Regions from separate parts of the Streptomyces sp. NPDC050418 genome, predicted to be linked through region 1. Evidence: riboswitches for the same ligand, from Rfam matches in the RefSeq annotation. Region 1 holds a riboswitch; each other region holds the start of a gene.
What was found. A riboswitch is a leader RNA that binds a small molecule or an ion and turns the genes downstream of it on or off. The one in region 1 is predicted to bind cobalamin.
Positions count from the first base shown of each region.

Region 2: it holds a riboswitch for cobalamin, as region 1 does, so the genes downstream of both, ACIBI4_RS15590 (cobalamin biosynthesis protein) here and ACIBI4_RS20835 (ABC transporter substrate-binding protein) in region 1, are expected to answer to the same signal.
Region 3: it holds a riboswitch for cobalamin, as region 1 does, so the genes downstream of both, ACIBI4_RS23595 (ribonucleoside-diphosphate reductase subunit alpha) here and ACIBI4_RS20835 (ABC transporter substrate-binding protein) in region 1, are expected to answer to the same signal.
Region 4: it holds a riboswitch for cobalamin, as region 1 does, so the genes downstream of both, metE (5-methyltetrahydropteroyltriglutamate--homocysteine S-methyltransferase) here and ACIBI4_RS20835 (ABC transporter substrate-binding protein) in region 1, are expected to answer to the same signal.

Region 1 is NZ_JBITIG010000008.1:150,238-154,745, reverse strand. It holds gene ACIBI4_RS20840 (FecCD family ABC transporter permease) at 1-865, opposite strand, end outside; gene ACIBI4_RS20835 (ABC transporter substrate-binding protein) at 904-1,896, opposite strand; cobalamin riboswitch at 1,932-2,085, opposite strand; gene ACIBI4_RS20830 (Mov34/MPN/PAD-1 family protein) at 2,049-2,471, opposite strand; gene ACIBI4_RS20825 (amino acid permease) at 2,583-4,022, opposite strand; gene ACIBI4_RS20820 (alanine/glycine:cation symporter family protein) at 4,430-4,508, opposite strand, start outside.
Region 2 is NZ_JBITIG010000006.1:64,602-69,109, reverse strand. It holds gene cobN (cobaltochelatase subunit CobN) at 1-412, opposite strand, end outside; gene ACIBI4_RS15595 (cobyric acid synthase) at 409-1,917, opposite strand; gene ACIBI4_RS15590 (cobalamin biosynthesis protein) at 1,914-2,894, opposite strand; cobalamin riboswitch at 3,038-3,179, opposite strand; gene ACIBI4_RS15585 (hypothetical protein) at 3,342-3,563, opposite strand; gene ACIBI4_RS15580 (anion permease) at 3,597-4,508, opposite strand, start outside.
Region 3 is NZ_JBITIG010000009.1:294,603-299,110, forward strand. It holds gene def (peptide deformylase) at 1-232, shown strand, start outside; gene ACIBI4_RS23580 (helix-turn-helix domain-containing protein) at 286-1,263, opposite strand; gene ACIBI4_RS23585 (hypothetical protein) at 1,357-1,596, shown strand; gene ACIBI4_RS23590 (GNAT family N-acetyltransferase) at 1,639-2,142, shown strand; cobalamin riboswitch at 2,251-2,382, shown strand; gene ACIBI4_RS23595 (ribonucleoside-diphosphate reductase subunit alpha) at 2,517-4,508, shown strand, end outside.
Region 4 is NZ_JBITIG010000002.1:153,289-157,796, reverse strand. It holds gene ACIBI4_RS04920 (TetR/AcrR family transcriptional regulator) at 1-383, shown strand, start outside; gene ACIBI4_RS04915 (DUF5959 family protein) at 380-793, shown strand; gene ACIBI4_RS04910 (hypothetical protein) at 823-1,179, opposite strand; cobalamin riboswitch at 1,526-1,760, shown strand; gene metE (5-methyltetrahydropteroyltriglutamate--homocysteine S-methyltransferase) at 1,927-4,239, shown strand; gene ACIBI4_RS04900 (hypothetical protein) at 4,377-4,508, shown strand, end outside.

The DNA.
Region 1 (4,508 bases):
GCGCCACGACGGGCAGCAGGCGGCGGTGGCCCGCGCCCACCACCATCCGCGCGGCGTGCGGCACCATCAGGCCGACGAAGCCGATGGCCCCGCTGTAGGCCACGGCCGCGCCGGTGAGCAGCGAGGCGAGGACGAACACGGCGGCACGGAACCGGCCCGTGTCCAGGCCGAGCACGGTCGCGCCCTCCTCCCCCGCGAGCAGCAGATCGAGCGGCCGGGCCAGCGTGACCAGGACGAGCGTGCCGGCCAGCAGGGTCACGGCGGGCAGCGCGAGCATGTCCCAGCGGGCGCTGCCGAGTCCGCCGAGGGTCCAGTACAGGACCTCCTGCACGTGGTTGGCGTCGGCGGATGTGACGAGGAGCAGGCTGGTCAGGGCGGACAGGATGTACGCGACGGCCACGCCCGCGAGCACGAGCCGGGCCCCGGTCATGGCGCCGCCGCGGCCGCGGGCGAGGACGTAGACGAGGGCCAGGGAGCCCATCGCGCCGGCGAAGGCGGCCGCGGGGATGGTGACCGTCATGGCCACGCCCGCGCCGATGCCCAGCACGATCACGGACACCGCGCCCGCCGACGCCCCCGAGGAGACGCCGAGCAGGAACGGATCGGCCAGCGGATTGCGGACGAGGGCCTGCAGGACCGTGCCGATCACGGCGAGGCCCGCGCCGATGACCGCACCGAGCAGCACCCGGGGCAGCCGGACGTCGAGCACGATGGTGCGCAGCGGGCTCGGTTCGGCGCCGCCGGTGAGGATCCGTACGACTTCGCCGGGTGCGATCCTCACCGGCCCGAGCGCCAGGCCGGCGACGGCTGCCACCGCGAGGGCGGCGGCGAGCACCGTCACCGCGAGGCCGGGGCCGAACCTCACCGGACCGGCATCCCGCTTCAACCCGCCCGCGCTCCGCGTCACTTGACCGCGTCCGGGTGAAGCTGGGCGGCCAGCTTCGCCACGGCGGCGGGGGCGCGGACGCCGAGCACCGCGTCCGAGAGCGGGAGCACGGCGAACTTCTTGTTCCTGATCGCGGGGACGTCCGCGAGCGCGGGGTCGTCGAGCAGGCGCTGCTTCTTCTGGGCGACGGTCTGCGCCCCGTAGTCGTAGATCACGATGACCTCGGGGGCGCGTTCGACGACGTTCTCCCAGGAGGCGTCGCCGAAGGACTTGTCGAGGTCGGCGAAGACGTTGCGGCCGCCGGCCCGGGTGATGATCTCGTTGCCGATGCCCCGGCCGCCCGCGGTGAACGCGGTCTTGTCGCCGCTGTCGTAGACGAACACGGTGAGGGGTTCGACGCCCTTCAACTGCCGTTCGGTGGCGGCGAGTTCCCGCTCGGACTCGCGCACCCAGTCGTCCGCGCGCCCGCGCACCCCGAAGGTGCTGCCGACCTCGCGCACCTCGCGGTAGAGGTCCTTCACCGACACGGCGGACTTCTTGCAGCCCTCGATGTTGAGCCGGGTGTCGATCCCGGACTTGGCGAGCGCGTCGCGCGAGCGGCCCTCGTTCCCGGCGAAGGCGCTCGCGTAGCCGCCGTAGACGAAGTCCGGGTTCACGGACAGGAGCTTCTCGTACGAGGGGTACTCGTCGGCGAGCACCGGGCGGGACTTGTAGTCCTTCGCGTACTCGGGCAGGACGGCGTCGTCGAGATAGGCGGTGCCCGCGATGCGGCCCTTCAGACCGAGCTCGAGCAGCACCTCGGTGACGTGCTGGTTCATCGTGACGGCGCGCTCGGGCGGCGCCGTGAAGGTGGTCTTCACGCCGCAGTTGGTCACGGTGTAGGGGAATCCGGGGGCCGTCGCCTCGGGCTTCGCGTCGCCCGCAGCCGTGGAACAGGCGGCGAGCGGGGCGAGCAGGGCGGTGGCGACGGCGGCGCGCGTGAGGGTACGGGCTGCTATGGGCCAGGACATGGCTGGGCCTCCTCCGGGGATTTCCGCGTCCCCAGTCGGTGGAAAAGGCGGCAGGTCAGTTCCTGACTCTCCGGCCGTGCTGGCCGGTCACAGTGGCGGGACCGTCCCGGATTCGCACCGGGTTCCTGGCTCCTGCAGCCCTAGGTCGAGGCTCAGTATGCCCCGACCACCTTCACCTCTTCTTCGGTGACCTCCCCCTCGACGATCCGGTACGAGCGGAACTGGAACTCTCCCGCGTCGTCCGCGTCCGCCGTGGAGACCAGGACGTAGTGCGCGCCCGGCTCGTTCGCATACGTGATGTCCGTACGGGAGGGGTACGCCTCGGTGGCCGTGTGCGAGTGGTAGACGATCACCGGCTCCTCGTCGCGGTCGTCCATCTCGCGGTAGAGCTTGAGCAGATCGCCCGAGTCGAACTCGTAGAACGTGGGCGAGCGCGCGGCGTTCAGCATCGGGATGAACCGCTCGGGACGGCCCTCGCCGACGGGTCCGGCGACGACGCCGCAGGCCTCGTCGGGGTGGTCGGCGCGGGCGTGCGCGACGATCTGGTCGTACAGGGCCTGGGTGAGGGTCAGCATGTCGCCGAGCATAAGCAGGTGGGCCAGGGAATCGAGATCCCTGGCCCACCTGGTGAGACGCGGGCGTGAGACGGGCGCCTGGCAGGGGTGCCCGTATCCCGGTGTCCCGGTCTACTTCTCCGCGTACGCGAGCTCGCGGCGCTCCGCGATCTGCGGGTTGCGGGACTTCAGGACCGACCAGCCGATGCCGAGGAGCACGGCCCAGACGGCGCCGACGTACAGGCTGATCCGGCCGTCGGGGTCGAGGCCGATCATCACGGTGACCATGAGCAGGAAGGCCACGGCGATCCAGCTGCAGACGGTGCCGCCGGGGGCCGGGAACTTCGAGGCGGGCAGCCGGCCCGCGTCGACCGCGTGGCGGTACTTGATGTGGCTGATCAGGATCATCAGCCAGGTCCAGATACCGGCCGCGGTCGCCACCGACGTGACGTACACGAAGGCCTTCTCCGGGACCACGTAGTTGAGGACCACGCCGATGCCCATGAAGGCCACCGAGATGGAGATGCCGATCGCCGGCAGGCGGCGGGAGGACAGTTCGCCCACGCGCTTGGGCGCCTCGTTGTTGGAGGCGAGGTCACGCAGCATGCGGCCGGTGGAGTACATGCCGGAGTTGCAGGAGGAAAGCGCCGCGGTGAGGACGACGAAGTTGACGATCGCGGCACCGGCCGGGATGCCGATCTTCGCGAAGGCCGCGACGAACGGGCTCAGGTCGGCGGTGAACTCGGTCCACTTGACCACGCACAGGATGACGGTGAGGGCACCCACGTAGAAGAGGGCGATCCGCCACGGCAGGGTGTTGATGGCCTTCGGCAGGGTCTTCTCGGGGTCCTTGGACTCGCCCGCGGTCACACCGACCAGCTCGACGGCGAGGAAGGCGAACATGACGCCCTGCAGGGTCATCAGGGACGAGCCGATGCCGTTCGGGAAGAAGCCGTCGTAGTCCCACAGGTTGGAGACGCTCGCGGTGTCGCCGGCGGCGGAGAAGCCGAAGGTGACGACGCCGAGGCCGATCACGATCATGCCGATCAGCGCGGTGACCTTGATCATCGAGAACCAGAACTCGAGCTCGCCGAAGAGCTTCACGGAGATGAGGTTCAGGCCGAAGAGCAGGACGAGGAAGACCAGCGCGGTCGTCCATTGCGGAATGTCCGGGAACCAGTAATGGATGTAGATCGCGGCGGCGGTCAGTTCCGCCATGCCCGTGACGATCCACATGAGCCAGTACGTCCAGCCGGTCACGTATCCGAAGAACGGGCCGAGGAATTCCCGTGCGTACTCCGCGAAGGAGCCTGACACCGGGCGGTACAGGAGCAGCTCGCCGAGCGCCCGCATGATGAAGAAGATGATCACGCCCGCGAGGGCGTACATGAGGATGAGGCTGGGGCCGGCCTTCTCGATGTTGGCCCCGGCCTTGAGGAAGAGGCCCACACCGATGGCGCCGCCGATGGCGATCATCTGGACCTGGCGGGCACCGAGGCCCCGCTCGTACCCCTCGTCGGACTCCGCGGCCTCACTGCCGTCGTTGTTCGAATCGACCTGCACTGAGGTCATGGTGGTGCGCCTTTCTCCATGCCGAGCCGTGCCGTACGCGCTTCGTACGTGCCCGGATCGGGTCCCGATCCCCCCGGATGTGGATGGAGCCATTGCCTACCGGCGGTCCGCCGGCGGGGCGCCCCCGCTCGGGCCATGGGTGGCGGCCCGGCAGGTGGTTGGGAACTTTTATCACGCGGACAACAGGGTCAAAACGTTCTCAATGTGGCGGACGGCATAGGGAAAAGGGGACATACGTCGTCTCGGCGGCGAATGACGGCGGCCAGTTTTTGAGTGTTCTTTATGCGGAATTGAGGGTCCTCTGAGCGAACAGCCCACAGCGGCGAGAAGACGTCGGGGGAACGGGAACGGGCCCGCCCCCACCGGTGAGGGTGGGGGCGGGCCCGCCGCTGTGGTTGCCGGAAGGCTCAGACCTTGACGGTCTCGCGCTCCTCGGTCTCCTCCGGCTCCGGCTCACCGTTGTCGCGGCGCTCGGCGTACGCGAGG
Region 2 (4,508 bases), on a different contig from region 1:
ACTCCGGCATCTTCTCCGGCTCGGCGAAGCCCTCACCGGTCAGCAGCACCGTGTCCGACAGGAAGCGCGCCAGCTCCGCGAGGTTCCCCGGGCCGCCCTCGACGAGATAGCGCAGCGCTTCGGCGACCACGCCCGCGGGCACCGACGACTCGGCCATCAGCTCGGCGTCCGGCACGGACTCCCCGCCGAGCAGCACCGTCGCCACCCCGGACGCGCGCAGCGCCGCGAGCCCGTCCTCCCAGGCCCGCTTGCCGCCGAGCAGCCGCACCACGGCGATGTCGACGCCGTCGAGCAGCCCGGGCAACTCCTCGGTGACATCCACCCGCATCGGATTGCCTATGCGGTACGGCGCGTCGGACGCCCGCGCCGCGAGGAGATCCGTATCGGCGGTGGACAGAAGAAGAACGGTCATGAAGGTGCCCCCGGAGCGATGAAAGGAAGACCGGATGGCGCACCGGTCTCGATCAGCCTGAGCAGCGCGGAGGTGTCCGCGTGCTCCTCGATGAGGTCGCCGAGCCGGTCCAGCTGCTCCTCGCGCAGAGCACCGAAGCTCGTGTCGTCGGCGGGCACAAAACGCCGGCCCGCGTCCGCCGCGACAGCACGCAGGAACGCACGGCGGAACGCGTCGCTCTCCAGCGACCCGTGCCAATGCGTGCCCCACACACCGCCGACCCGGCAGCCGTCCAGGAACGGCTCACCGCCGAGCACTTCGGCGACCCCGTGATGAATCTCGTAACCTTCGACGTTTTCGCCCAGTGCCCTGCCCACTGGACGCGTCAGCGTCTTCTCGCGCCGGAAGCGGACGCGGACGGGCAGCAAGCCCAGCCCGTCCACCGCTCCCTCGCGGGACTCGATCTCGTCCTCGATGTGCTCGCCCAGGATCTGGAATCCGCCACAGATCCCCAGAATCGGGCGTCCCTCGGCTGCCCTGCGCCTCAGCGCCGACTCGAATCCCCGCCGTCTCAACCATGCCAACGCCGCGACGGTCCCGCGAGTTCCCGGGATCACGACGAGATCCGCGTCGACCAACTCCTCGGGCCGGTCCACGAATCGGACCACCACGCCCGGCTCTGCCGCGAGCGCGTCCACATCGGTGAAGTTCGACATCAGCGGGATCGCGCACACCGCGACCCGCAGCACCTCGTCACCGACCGGCGGCGCGACCTCCGACTCGCGCACCGCGCCGCGCAGCGAGACCCGGAGCCCGTCCTCCTCGTCGATCCCGAGCCCGTGCGCGAACGGCAGCACCCCGTAAGTGGCGCGCCCGGTGAGCCCCTTGAGCATGTCCAGGCCCGGTTCGAGCAACGAGACATCCCCGCGGAACTTGTTCACCAGATACCCGGCGACCAGCTCCTGGTCCTCCTTGCTCAGCAGCGCCGTCGTACCGAAGAAGGACGCGAAGACCCCGCCGCGGTCGATGTCGCCGACCACGACCACCGGGAAGCGTGCGGCCCGTGCGATCCCCATGTTCACGATGTCGGTGCGGCGCAGGTTGATCTCCGCGGGACTCCCGGCCCCCTCGCAGATCACCGCGTCGTACGAACTCCGCAGCTGCTCCAGGCAGTCCACGACCGTCCCGAGCAGCGCCTCCTGCCGCCCGCCGTGGTAGCCGCGGGCGCTCATCTCGCCGACCGGCTTCCCCATCAGGACGACCTGACTCGACCGGTCACTGCCGGGCTTGAGCAGCACCGGGTTCATCAGCGCAGTGGGCTCCACCCGTGCGGCCTGCGCCTGCATCGCCTGCGCCCGGCCGATCTCCGCGCCCTCGCGCGTCACAAAGGAGTTGAGGGACATGTTCTGCGCCTTGAACGGCGCGACCGACACCCCCTGCCGCACCAGCCAGCGGCAGATCCCCGCGGTGACCACGCTCTTCCCGGCATCCGACGTGGTCCCGGCGACCAGCAGTCCACCGCTCATGCCATCCCTCTTCCTGTACGCATCCGCCGCAGTCCGCCACGCGACACACGGCCCACGACCGCACCACCCGCCGCGGCCACCGCGAACGCCAGCCAGTTCACCCGCCGCGCGAGCCGCACGGCCCGTTCGACATCCGCCACGTGGACGGCGCGCCCGGCGTCGTTCAGGACAGGGCGGTGCTCCACTCGACCCCCGTACGAGAGAACACCCCCCAGCCGTACGCCGAGCGCGCCCGCGAAAGAGGCCTCCACCGGGCCTGCGTTGGGGCTGGGATGCTTCCCCGCGTCCTGCCGCCACGCGCGCACCGCACCCCGCGGGTCACCGCCCGCGAGCACGGCGAGGCACGCGGTGAGCCGGGCACCCGGCCACCCCGCGACGTCGTCGAGCCGGGCCGAAGCCCAGCCGTAGTTCAGGTATCGGGGTGACTTGTGGCCGACCATCGCGTCCAGCGTGTTCACCGCACGGAACCCGACGAGACCGGGCACCCCCGCCACCGCACCCCACACCAGCGCACCCACCACCGCGTCCGAGGTGTTCTCGGCGACCGACTCCACGACGGCGCGCGCGATGCCCGCCTCGTCGAGCGCCTGCGGATCACGGCCGCACAGATGCGGCAGCCGCTCGCGCGCGCCCGCGAGATCGCCCGCGTCCAGCGCCGAGGCGATGAGCCACGCTTCGCGCGCGAGCGAAGTGCCGCCCACCACCGACCAGGTGGCGACGGCCGTCAGCGCGACGGAGGCGGCGGGGGAGCGGCGTACGGCGCCGGCCGCGAGCGTTCCCAGGGCCACCGCGCCGCCCGCGCAGAAAGCGGTGTGCAGGACGCCGGCGGCCTTGTGGTCGCGCCACAGGACACGCTCGACGGCGCTCGCGGCGCGCCCGAACGCGGCGACCGGATGCCCACGGCGAGGATCGCCGAACACCAGGTCACCGAGGAGGCCGGCCGCGGCGCCGTACGCGAAAGTGCGATCGGCACTCACCGGTCAGCCGGCCGTCACGCCTCGGAGAACGCGCATGCGGGAGGTACTCGGCGTACATCCCGCAGCAAGGGAGGGCGGGGGAACCGGCGGAGCAGAGCAGCCGCGCATCGCGATACGTCCTCACTCAGGGTGTCCACGCCCTGGTCAGAAGGAGACGGCGGCGAGAGTTCCTGACTCCCGGGGATCAACTCCCCGGTCACAGTGGCGGGACCGCGCCGGATTCGCACCGGCTTCCTCTGCTGCTGCCGTATTGGCTCCGGCAGTCCACCACGCACCGAGAACACCCGTCAACTCGGCGTTGACCTGCGACGGAAGAGTGTGCGCAGACACACACCGGCGTACGCCGAAGCGCCCGTCGTCCGACCCGGAACGGGGGTCGGACGACGGGCGCTTCGGTACTGCTTCAGCCGCTGTTCGCGACCTCGGCCGACGATCAGGCCGACGACCTCAGCTGACGATCAGGAAGATCCCGAACGACACCGCCGCCACGCACAGCGCGAAGCAGGCGTACGCGCCGGTGCGGGCCAGCGCGGCGGAACCGCCCTGTGCGGCGGCCTCCTCCTGCTTGGAGAGGCCGAGGATGCCCAGGGTGAACAGGCCCACGAGAAGGACCGTGGCCAGGAGGCTGACGCCGAAGACGGAGCCCAGAGCTGCCCAGTCGATGTTCATGCTGCTGATTCCTTACGTGTCGGACGCGCCGCGTCAGGCGGTCGCACCGGCCGGCTGCGTGGAGTCGGCAGCAGGGGCGGGGGCCGGGATGGTGGTCTTGACGGCGCTCGCGGCCGGTGCCTCGGCCGCCTCGGCGGCTTCCGCGGCAGCGGTCGGCGGCGGGGTCACCGCGGCGATGGCGGTGGTCACGACGCCGGGACCGTCGACAGCCGGCTCGCCGGCGGCCGGGGTGTCGACCTCGTTCACGTTGTTGTGGTCGACGACCTGGCGGCGCGAGATCAGCCAGATCGCCGCGCAGGAGGCCACGAGGAAGACCGCGACGACCGCGACACCCCAGTCGCCCTGACGGGCCACGAACTCGGCGCCCGCGGCGACCAGACCGGCGGCCGGCAGGGTCAGACCCCAGGCCACGAACATCCGGGTCGCGGTGGACCAGCGCACGACGCCGCCCTTGCGGCCGAGACCCGCACCCATCACGGCACCCGAGCAGGAGTGCGTGGTGGAGAGCGAGAAGCCCAGGTTCGACGAGGCCAGGATGACCGCGGCGGCCGAGGTCTGGGCGGCGAAGCCCTGCTGCGGCTGCAGGTCGGTGAGGCCCTTGCCCATGGTGCGGATGATGCGCCAGCCGCCCAGGTAGGTGCCGAGCGCGATGGCCAGACCGGCGGAGACGATGACCCAGACCGGCGGGTTGGAGCCGGGCGCGAGCGCGCCGCCGGCGACCAGGGCCAGGGTGATGATGCCCATCGTCTTCTGGGCGTCGTTGGTGCCGTGGGCCAGCGAGACCAGACCGGCGGAGGCGATCTGGCCGGCGCGGTAGCCCTTCGCCGACGTCTTCTCACCGACGTTCTTGCCGAGCTTGTACGTCAGGCGGGTCGCGAGCATCGCGGCGAGGCCGGCCACGAGGGGCGCGGCGATCGCGGGGATGAGGACCTTGGTGACGACGAC
Region 3 (4,508 bases), on a different contig from region 1:
CGCGTACGTGTCGCTGGCGCGGCCCGACTACGCCGAGGTCACCGGGCAGGACGAGAAGGGCAACCCGATCAAGGTCCGCGGCACCGGCTACTTCGCGCGCTGCCTGCAGCACGAGACGGACCACCTGTACGGGTACCTGTACATCGACCGGCTGTCGAAGCGGGACCGCAAGGACGCGCTGCGGCAGATGGAGGAGGGGACGCCTCGCTACGAGGTGGTTCCCAACGCGTAGGCGTTCTCCGGGTGGGGGCGGGCGCGTGAGCCCCGCCCCCACCCGCTGCCGTCTCAGACGCCGGCCGGGCTGAAAGGCATCGGCCCCCGGAACGTCCTCCGGTACGCGTTGGGTGTCGTGCCCAGCGCGCGCAGGAACTGGTGGCGCAGCGCCGCCGCGGTGCCGAAGCCCGTACGGCCCGCGATCGTGTCCACCGTCTCGTCGCCCGACTCCAGCAACTGCTGTGCGAGCAGCAGCCGTTGGCGCAGCAGCCAGCGGTACGGCGTCGTCCCCGTCTCCTCCTTGAAGCGGCGCGCGAACGTCCGCGGCGACATCAGCGCCCGCTCCGCGAGCTGCTCGACCGTGATCTCCTCGTCGAGATGCCGCTCCATCCACGTCAGCACCCCGCCCACGGTGTCGCAGGGTGTCCGGGGCAGCGGCCGCGCCACGAACTGCGCCTGCCCGCCGTCCCGATGGGGCGGTACGACCATGCGGCGCGCTATCGCGTTGGCGACCTCCGTGCCGTGCTCGGTGCGCACGATGTGCAGACAGGCGTCGATCCCGGCGGCCGTGCCCGCCGAGGTGATCACCGGCCCCTCGTCCACGTACAGCACATCGGGCAGCACCTTGGCCCGCGGATGCCGGATCGCCAGCTCCTGCGCGTGCTTCCAGTGCACCGCGCACTCCCGCCCGTCGAGCAGGCCCGCCGCCCCGAGCACGAACACCCCCGAGCACACGGACAGGATCCGCGCGCCCCGGTCCACTCCGCGGCGCAGCGCGTCGAGGAGCTCCGGCGGATAGGCGCGGTTCACATACGCCTGCCCCGCGGGCACGGCGATCAGATCGGCCTCCTCCAGACGCTCCAGGCCGTGTTCCACGTGGACCGAGAAGCCCGCGTGCGTGGAGAGTTCGGGACCCTCGGCGGAGGCCACGGCGAAGTCGTAGACGGGCAGGCCCTCGTCGCTGCGGTCGAGGCCGAACACCTCGCAGACGACGCCGAGTTCGAAGGGATGGACCCCGTTCAGGAGCACTGCTGCAACGTTTTGAAGCATGTCTGCCAGTGTGCCGCGTGACTGGCAGGAAATCGAGGGTGCGCGGCAGTCCTGCCACTGACCGTGCGCGGCCGTGCGCGGGATCGTAAGGGCATGACGACACAGACCCTCCTCGACTGGTTCACCTTCCTCGTCCTCTTCGCCCTCGTCGCGGGCCCCGCGCTCGCCGGGCAGGCCCGCGAGCGCCGGATCGACCGGCAGCTGCGGCAGGCCGAGCGGCGCGAGCTCGCCGCCGACGCGTCCGGCGCCACCGATGCGGCGGGCGCTGCCGGTGCCACCGACGCGGCCGGCGCCACGCCGTCCGCCCGCGTCAGCTACTCGCGCGCCGCGTAAACCGCTTGAGCCGCCCCGGCACCCGGGCGGCAGAATGCGGGCATGGACTTCACGATCAGGCCCGCACTGCCCGGCGAGTACGAAGCGCTCGGCGACCTCACCGTCCACGTCTACCTCGCCGACGGCCTGCTCGACTACGGCGAGGACGACCCGTACATCCCGACCCTGCGCGACGTGGCGGGCCGCGCCGCCACCTCCGACGTCCTCGTCGCCGTCGACGGCGAACAGCTGCTCGGCGGCGTCACGTTCGCGCGGTACGGGACCCCGCAGGCGCAGATCGCCCGTCCCGGCGAGGCCGAGTTCCGCGCCCTGGCCGTGGCCCACGCGGGCCGCGGACGCGGAGCGGGCGAAGCGCTCGTACGGGCCTGCGTCGACCGGGCGCGGGCGGCGGACTGCACCGGCGTCGCGCTCTCGACCCAGCACATGATGCACAGCGCGCACCGCATCTACGAACGCCTCGGCTTCGTCCGCACCCCGGACCGTGACTGGAATCCCCTCCCGGACCGGGACGACCTGCAGCTGCTCTCGTACGTCCTCACGTTCTAGGCCGAGTCCGCGAAGTCCCGCAGGCGCCCAACTCCCGCGCCACCCCGACCGGCAGCACATCGCGGCCCCGCCGACACAACATATGGGCATGCCGTCCGGGCGCGGCACAACATGTATGCTCATGCTCGCTGTCGTCGCAGGGGAATCCGGTGTGAATCCGGGACTGTCCCGCAACGGTGTTCAGGGCCCGCACAAGGGCCTTGGCGAGTCCGAGGACCTGCCGGCAGCGCGCCCGAGCCGACCGGTCCGGGCGCCGTTGACGTCCGGGCCTCGCGGAATGGGCCGGTGGACGCCGAGGGGTGCGCCCTGCCCGCGTACACCTCGTGCACACCGCCTCGCCGCACGGCCCGGAGCCGAGCGAGGGAGTGCACCCCGTGACCATCGCGCCAGTGGATCCGGCGACCGGGCGGGCCGCCGCGGCCGCCGCCGATGAGACCGTCCAGGACCAGCCCGGTGCCGCTCTCCTGCGGACCCTCACCGATCTGACCGCGGACCTCCCCGACACCGACCCCGGCCGGGTCGCCGCCGCCGCGCTGCGCGGCCGCAGCGCCCGCGCCGACGAGGCCGAGCTGCGCGAGCTCGCCACGGAGGCGGCCGCCGGACTCATCGCCGAGGACCCCGCGTACGCGAAGCTCGCCGCCCGCCTCCTCACCCGCACGATCGCCGACGAGGCCGCCACGCAGGGCGTGCGCACCTTCACCGAGTCCGTCTCGACCGGGCACCGCGAAGGCCTGATCGCCGACCGCACCGCCGAGTTCGTGTGGGTGCACCACGCGACCCTCGACGCGCTCATCGACCCGGCCGCCGACGACCGCTTCGGCTACTTCGGCCTGCGCACGGTCTACTCCCGCTACCTCCTGCGCCACCCGATCACGCGCAAGGTCATCGAGACGCCGCAGCACTTCATGCTGCGCGTGGCCGCCGGTCTCGCCGCCGACGAGTCCACGGGCTCCGTGGACGAAGTGGCCGCCCTGTACCGGCTGATGAGCCGCCTGGACTACCTGCCGTCCTCGCCGACGCTCTTCAACTCCGGCACCCGCCACCCGCAGATGTCCTCCTGCTACCTCCTGGACTCGCCCCTCGACGAGCTCGACTCGATCTACGACCGCTACCACCAGGTCGCCCGCCTCTCCAAGCACGCCGGCGGCATCGGCCTCGCCTACTCCCGTATCCGCGCCCGCGGCTCCCTGATCCGCGGCACGAACGGGCACTCCAACGGCATCGTCCCGTTCCTGAAGACCCTCGACGCGTCGGTGGCGGCGGTCAATCAGGGCGGGCGCAGGAAGGGCGCCGCGGCCGTCTACCTGGAGACCTGGCACGCGGACATCGAGGAGTTCCTCGAACTGCGCGACAACACCGGCGAGGACGCCCGCCGCACCCACAACCTCAATCTCGCGCACTGGATCCCGGACGAGTTCATGCGCCGCGTCGAGGCGGGCGGCGACTGGTCGCTGTTCTCGCCCGCCGACGTGCCCGAGCTCGTCGACCTGTGGGGCGATGAGTTCGACGCCGCGTACCGCCGGGCCGAAGCGGACGGGAAGGCGTCGAAGACCATCCCGGCCCGCGACCTGTACGGCCGCATGATGCGCACCCTCGCGCAGACCGGCAACGGCTGGATGACCTTCAAGGACGCCGCGAACCGCACCGCCAACCAGACCGCGGAGCCCGGCCACACCGTCCACAGCTCGAACCTGTGCACCGAGATCCTGGAGGTGACGGACGACGGGGAGACGGCCGTCTGCAACCTGGGCTCGGTCAACCTCGGTTCTTTCGTACGGGGCGACTCCATCGCCTGGGAGCGCCTGGACGAAACCGTCCGCACGGCCGTCACCTTCCTCGACCGCGTCGTCGACATCAACTTCTACCCGACCGAGCAGGCGGGCCGCTCCAACGCCCGCTGGCGCCCGGTGGGTCTGGGCGCCATGGGCCTGCAGGACGTCTTCTTCAAGCTCCGCCTGCCCTTCGACTCGCCCGAGGCCCGTGCCCTGTCCACCCGTATCGCCGAACGCATCATGCTCGCGGCATACGAGGCGTCCTGCGACCTCGCCGCAAAGGACGGCCCGCTCCCGGCCTGGGACAAGACCCGCACCGCCCGCGGCGTCCTGCACCCCGACCACTACGACGCGACCCTGAACTGGCCCGAGCGCTGGACCGCCCTGCGCGCCCGCATCGCCGCCACCGGCATGCGCAACTCGCTCCTGCTCGCCATCGCGCCCACCGCCACCATCGCCTCCATCGCCGGTGTCTACGAGTGCATCGAGCCGCAGGTCTCCAACCTGTTCAAGCGCGAGACGCTCAGCGGCGAGTTCCTCCAGGTCAACGCCTACCTCGTGGACGAGCTCAAGAAGCTCGGCGTCTGGGACGCG
Region 4 (4,508 bases), on a different contig from region 1:
ATCTGCTCCTTCAGGGCACGCCGGTGCCGGGCTTCACCGCACCGGCCGAGACGGTGGACCGCGCCCGAGCGGTCCTCGGCCCGTTCCTGCCGGTCTTCGCCGAAGGACGCCCGGTCCGCTCCGTGAACCCACTCCTGACCGAGCTCCGCGCGTGGCTGCGCAAGGACACCGCGGTGGCGGCATGGGTGGAGGAGTGGACCGGCCTCTCCGCCGCGAAGCCCGCCGCGGCCGTTGCGCTGACCGGCGCCATCACGGCCTGGCCGCAACTCCACGGCACCGTCGGCCTGGAGGCCGCCGGTCAGTTCACCGGGATGGGGCACGCGCCGGCAACGCTGCTCGCCGTGCAGGTGGACATGCTGGCCGACACGTTCCAACTGGCGTGAGGGAGCTCATCTCCCTCGCCGATGACGAGGGGAACAGCGTCACCGTCAGCGTTCTGGGGCGCAGCCCTGTATGGAACGCGGGGCTCGACGCCGAGATCGTCGTCAGGACACCGTTCGTGTCCGGTCGTATCGGCTTGGTGCTGTCGGCCTCGAAACTGGCAGGTTGGGCCGCCGCGCTGCACGGTCTCGACACCGGCGAAGACGTGGTGTGGATGGAGTGGGACCGAGGGCCGACCCTCTCCATCCAGCTCACCGGTGAGCGTGACTGCCCCGAGGTGGTCGTGGAGGACGAGTCGGGGTCCATGGTCACCGTGCGGGTTCCGATAGTCCCCCCGGACGACTGGATCGCCGACCATCGGCAACGCCTGCGCGAGGTCTCGGATCACTGGGTTCCCATGCTGTCAGCCTAGGGAGACATGCCCCTCACATGCTGCTCGGTTCAAGACCGGATCGGATCCGGGCCGGCGTCTCCTGGCGCGCTGACAGCCAATACTTCGGCTGCCAATACGTCGACTGCCACTACGTCGACCGCGCGCCTCAACCGTCGGCAGGCGCGCGGGGCATCGGAGGGTGCGAGCGTGATCTCGGCGGTGGCGCGGGCGGATCCGTGGGTTCGGTAGGTCATTTCCAGTACCGGAACGGAACGCAGCGTGGAGACGATTCGGGCCAGGATCTCGGGGGAGTGGCGGAGGGTCACTGCGAGGCGCGCAGTGTCGTACGGAGATGGGGTTGCTCCGGTCGGCGCAGCGGTGCCGTCGCCGCTGCCCGCCGTCAGGGTGGGAACGTTGAGCGTCATGGCGTGTGCTTCCTCGCTGGAATCTGGGGCCGGATCCGGCCGTCTGCATGGGGGCGAAAGCAAAAAGACCCCTCGCGGAATGCGAGAGGTCTGCGTGTGGGCGGTGAGTACCCGGGAGGGGTGGCCTCCGGGTCAACTCGATGCCGACACGCCGCAGCTGATAATGAGCTGACGCAGCATGGTCCGGATGCTGGCACGTATCTCGGTCCGCGACAACGTCGTCTCATGGGGCGGACAGGGGCGGCCTCCGTGCTCAAGGTGACCGAGGATCATGGCTCCCTGCTTCCGTGCCGCATGTCACGGTCCGGAATGTGAACGGCCGTGTCCGCGCTCGGGCGGATGCCTCTAGGCTGGCCGGGCAGCTGGTTCGCCCCGTCCGCCAGGCGGGATGCGTCGTAAGAGGGAACCCGGTGGGAATCCGGGACTGCCCCGCAGCGGTGAGTGGGAACGACCGCCGTCATACGCACTGGATCCGACGTACCGGATCCGGGAAGCGACGGCCAGTAGGTGTCCTGTGTACGCAGTCGGTACGCAGGGCGTGTCCGCGAGTCCGAAGACCTGCCCGTTGCCCGCGTACGAGACGTCTCGTACGCGGATATCCCGGTGACCTCGTGGGCGGGTCGGCGTACATATCAGGCGGACGGACCGTGCCATCCCGCGCACGCTCGCACCGCCCGGTCACGTACCCCTTCGCGCTCCCGTCCCGTCTCCGGGATCTCAGGGATTCATCTCGCGAAGGAGATCTCCGTGACCACGAAGTCCGCAGCCGCGGCAGCACGGGCCACCGTGTACGGCTACCCACGCCAGGGCCGCAACCGCGAACTAAAGAAGGCCGTTGAGGGGTACTGGAAGGGCACGGTCACCGCCGATGACCTCCGGCAGACCGCACGGGACCTGCGCCGCACCAACTGGCAGCAGCTGTCCGATGCCGGCCTCCATGAGGTGCCGACCGGCGACTTCTCGTACTACGACCACGTTCTGGACACCACCGTCATGGTGGGTGCTGTTCCCGATCGCCACCGCGACGCCGTCGCCGCCGACGCATTGGACGGCTACTTCGCGATGGCGCGCGGCACGCAGGACGTCGCCCCGCTGGAGATGACGAAGTGGTTCGACACCAACTACCACTACCTCGTACCCGAGTTGGGTCCCGACACCGTTTTCGCCTCGGATGCGACGAAGCAGGTCACCGAACTGCGTGAGGCCGTATCGCTCGGTCTGAGCGGGCGTCCGGTCCTGGTCGGTCCGGTCACGTACCTGCTGCTCGCGAAGCCCGCACCGGGCGTGGCGGCCGGCTTCGAGCCGCTGACGCTCCTCGACCGTCTGCTGCCGGTGTACGCGGAGGTCCTCGCGGATCTGCGTGCGGCGGGCGCCGAGTGGGTGCAGCTCGACGAGCCCGCCCTGGTCCAGGACCGCACGCCGGCCGAGCTGAACGCCGCCGCGCGCGCCTACCGCGAACTCGGCACCCTCACCGACCGGCCCAAGCTCCTTGTCGCCTCCTACTTCGACCGTCTCGGCGAGGCGCTGCCAGTTCTCGCGAAGGCCCCCGTCGACGGTCTCGCGCTCGACTTCACGGACGCGGCCGCCGCCAACCTCGACGCGCTCGCCGCCGTGGGCGGACTGCCCGGCAAGCGCCTGATCGCGGGTGTCGTCAACGGACGCAACATCTGGATCAACGACCTGGAGACGTCACTCGCCACGCTCGGCACGCTGCTCGGGCTCGCCGGACAGGTGGACGTGGCCGCCTCCTGCTCGCTGCTGCACGTACCGCTGGACGCAACCGCCGAGCGTGACATCGAGCCGCAGATCCTGCGCTGGCTCGCCTTCGCCCGCCAGAAGACCGCGGAAGTCGTCACCTTGGCCAAGGGCCTGACGCAGGGCACGGGCGCCATCGCGGCGGAACTGGCCGCGAACCGCGCCGACCTGGCCTCCCGTGCCACCTCGCCGATCACCCGGGATCCGGCGGTACGCGCACGCGCCGCCGCCGTCACGGACGCCGACGGCCGACGCGCCTCGGCCTACGAGCAGCGCGCCACGGCCCAGCGCGCCCATCTCGGTCTGCCGCTGCTGCCGACCACGACCATCGGCTCGTTCCCGCAAACCGCCGACCTGCGCACCGCCCGTGCCGACCTGCGCGCCGGACGCCTCGACGCCGTCGGCTACGAGGAGCGCATCAAGGCCGAGATCCAGGAGGTCATCTCCTTCCAGGAGAAGGCCGGGCTCGACGTTCTCGTGCACGGCGAGCCCGAACGCAACGACATGGTGCAGTACTTCGCCGAACAGCTCACCGGCTACCTCGCCACGCAACACGGCTGGGTGCAGTCGTACGGCACCCGCTACGTGCGCCCGCCGGTCCTGGCCGGCGACATCGCGCGGCCCGAGCCGATGACGGTGCGCTGGACCTCGTACGCCCAGTCACTCACCGACCGCCCGGTCAAGGGAATGCTGACCGGCCCGGTCACCATGCTCGCCTGGTCCTTCGTCCGCGACGACCAGCCCCTCGCGGACACGGCACGCCAGGTTGCTCTTGCCCTGCGCGACGAAGTGTGCGATCTGGAAGCCGCCGGCACATCGGTCATCCAGGTCGACGAGCCGGCGCTGCGCGAAACACTGCCACTGCGTGGCGCCGACCACCCTGCCTACCTCGCCTGGTCCACCGAGGCATTCCGCCTCACCACCGGCGCCGTACAGGACGCCACCCAGATCCACACCCACATGTGCTACGCCGAGTTCGGCGACATCGTCCAGGCCATCGACGACCTCGACGCCGACGTCATCAGCCTGGAAGCGGCCCGCTCCCACATGCAGATCGCCCGCGAACTCGCCACCCACGGCTACCCGCGCGAGGCGGGCCCCGGGGTGTACGACATCCACTCACCGCGCGTACCCGGAACGGACGACACAGCCGCACTGCTGCGCAAGGGCCTGGAAGCACTCCCGCCCCAGCGGCTGTGGGTCAACCCCGACTGCGGCCTGAAGACGAGGGGCTGGCCGGAGACCAGGGCATCGCTGGAGAACCTGGTGGCCGCTGCGCGCATCGTTCGAGCTGAACTCACGTAGCCCGACTGCGAGTCAAGAGGCGGGAGAGGCGACATGCTTGCCTCTCCCGCCCTCTGCGGCAGGCGAGGGCCCACCCTGATCCCGGCGCCATCACTTCGCCTGCTGACCGTTGCGCCGGCGGCGGCTACCGTGCGGGGATGGCGGAGCATCCGGGGCTCGGTGTGATGGTGGCGCGCTTGCTCGAGCGTCGAGGGTTGGGTGCCGAAAGTCTGGCGCACGGTGCTGGGCTTGAGGTGGATGAGGTTCGTGCGGTCCTCGCAGGTGGCGGC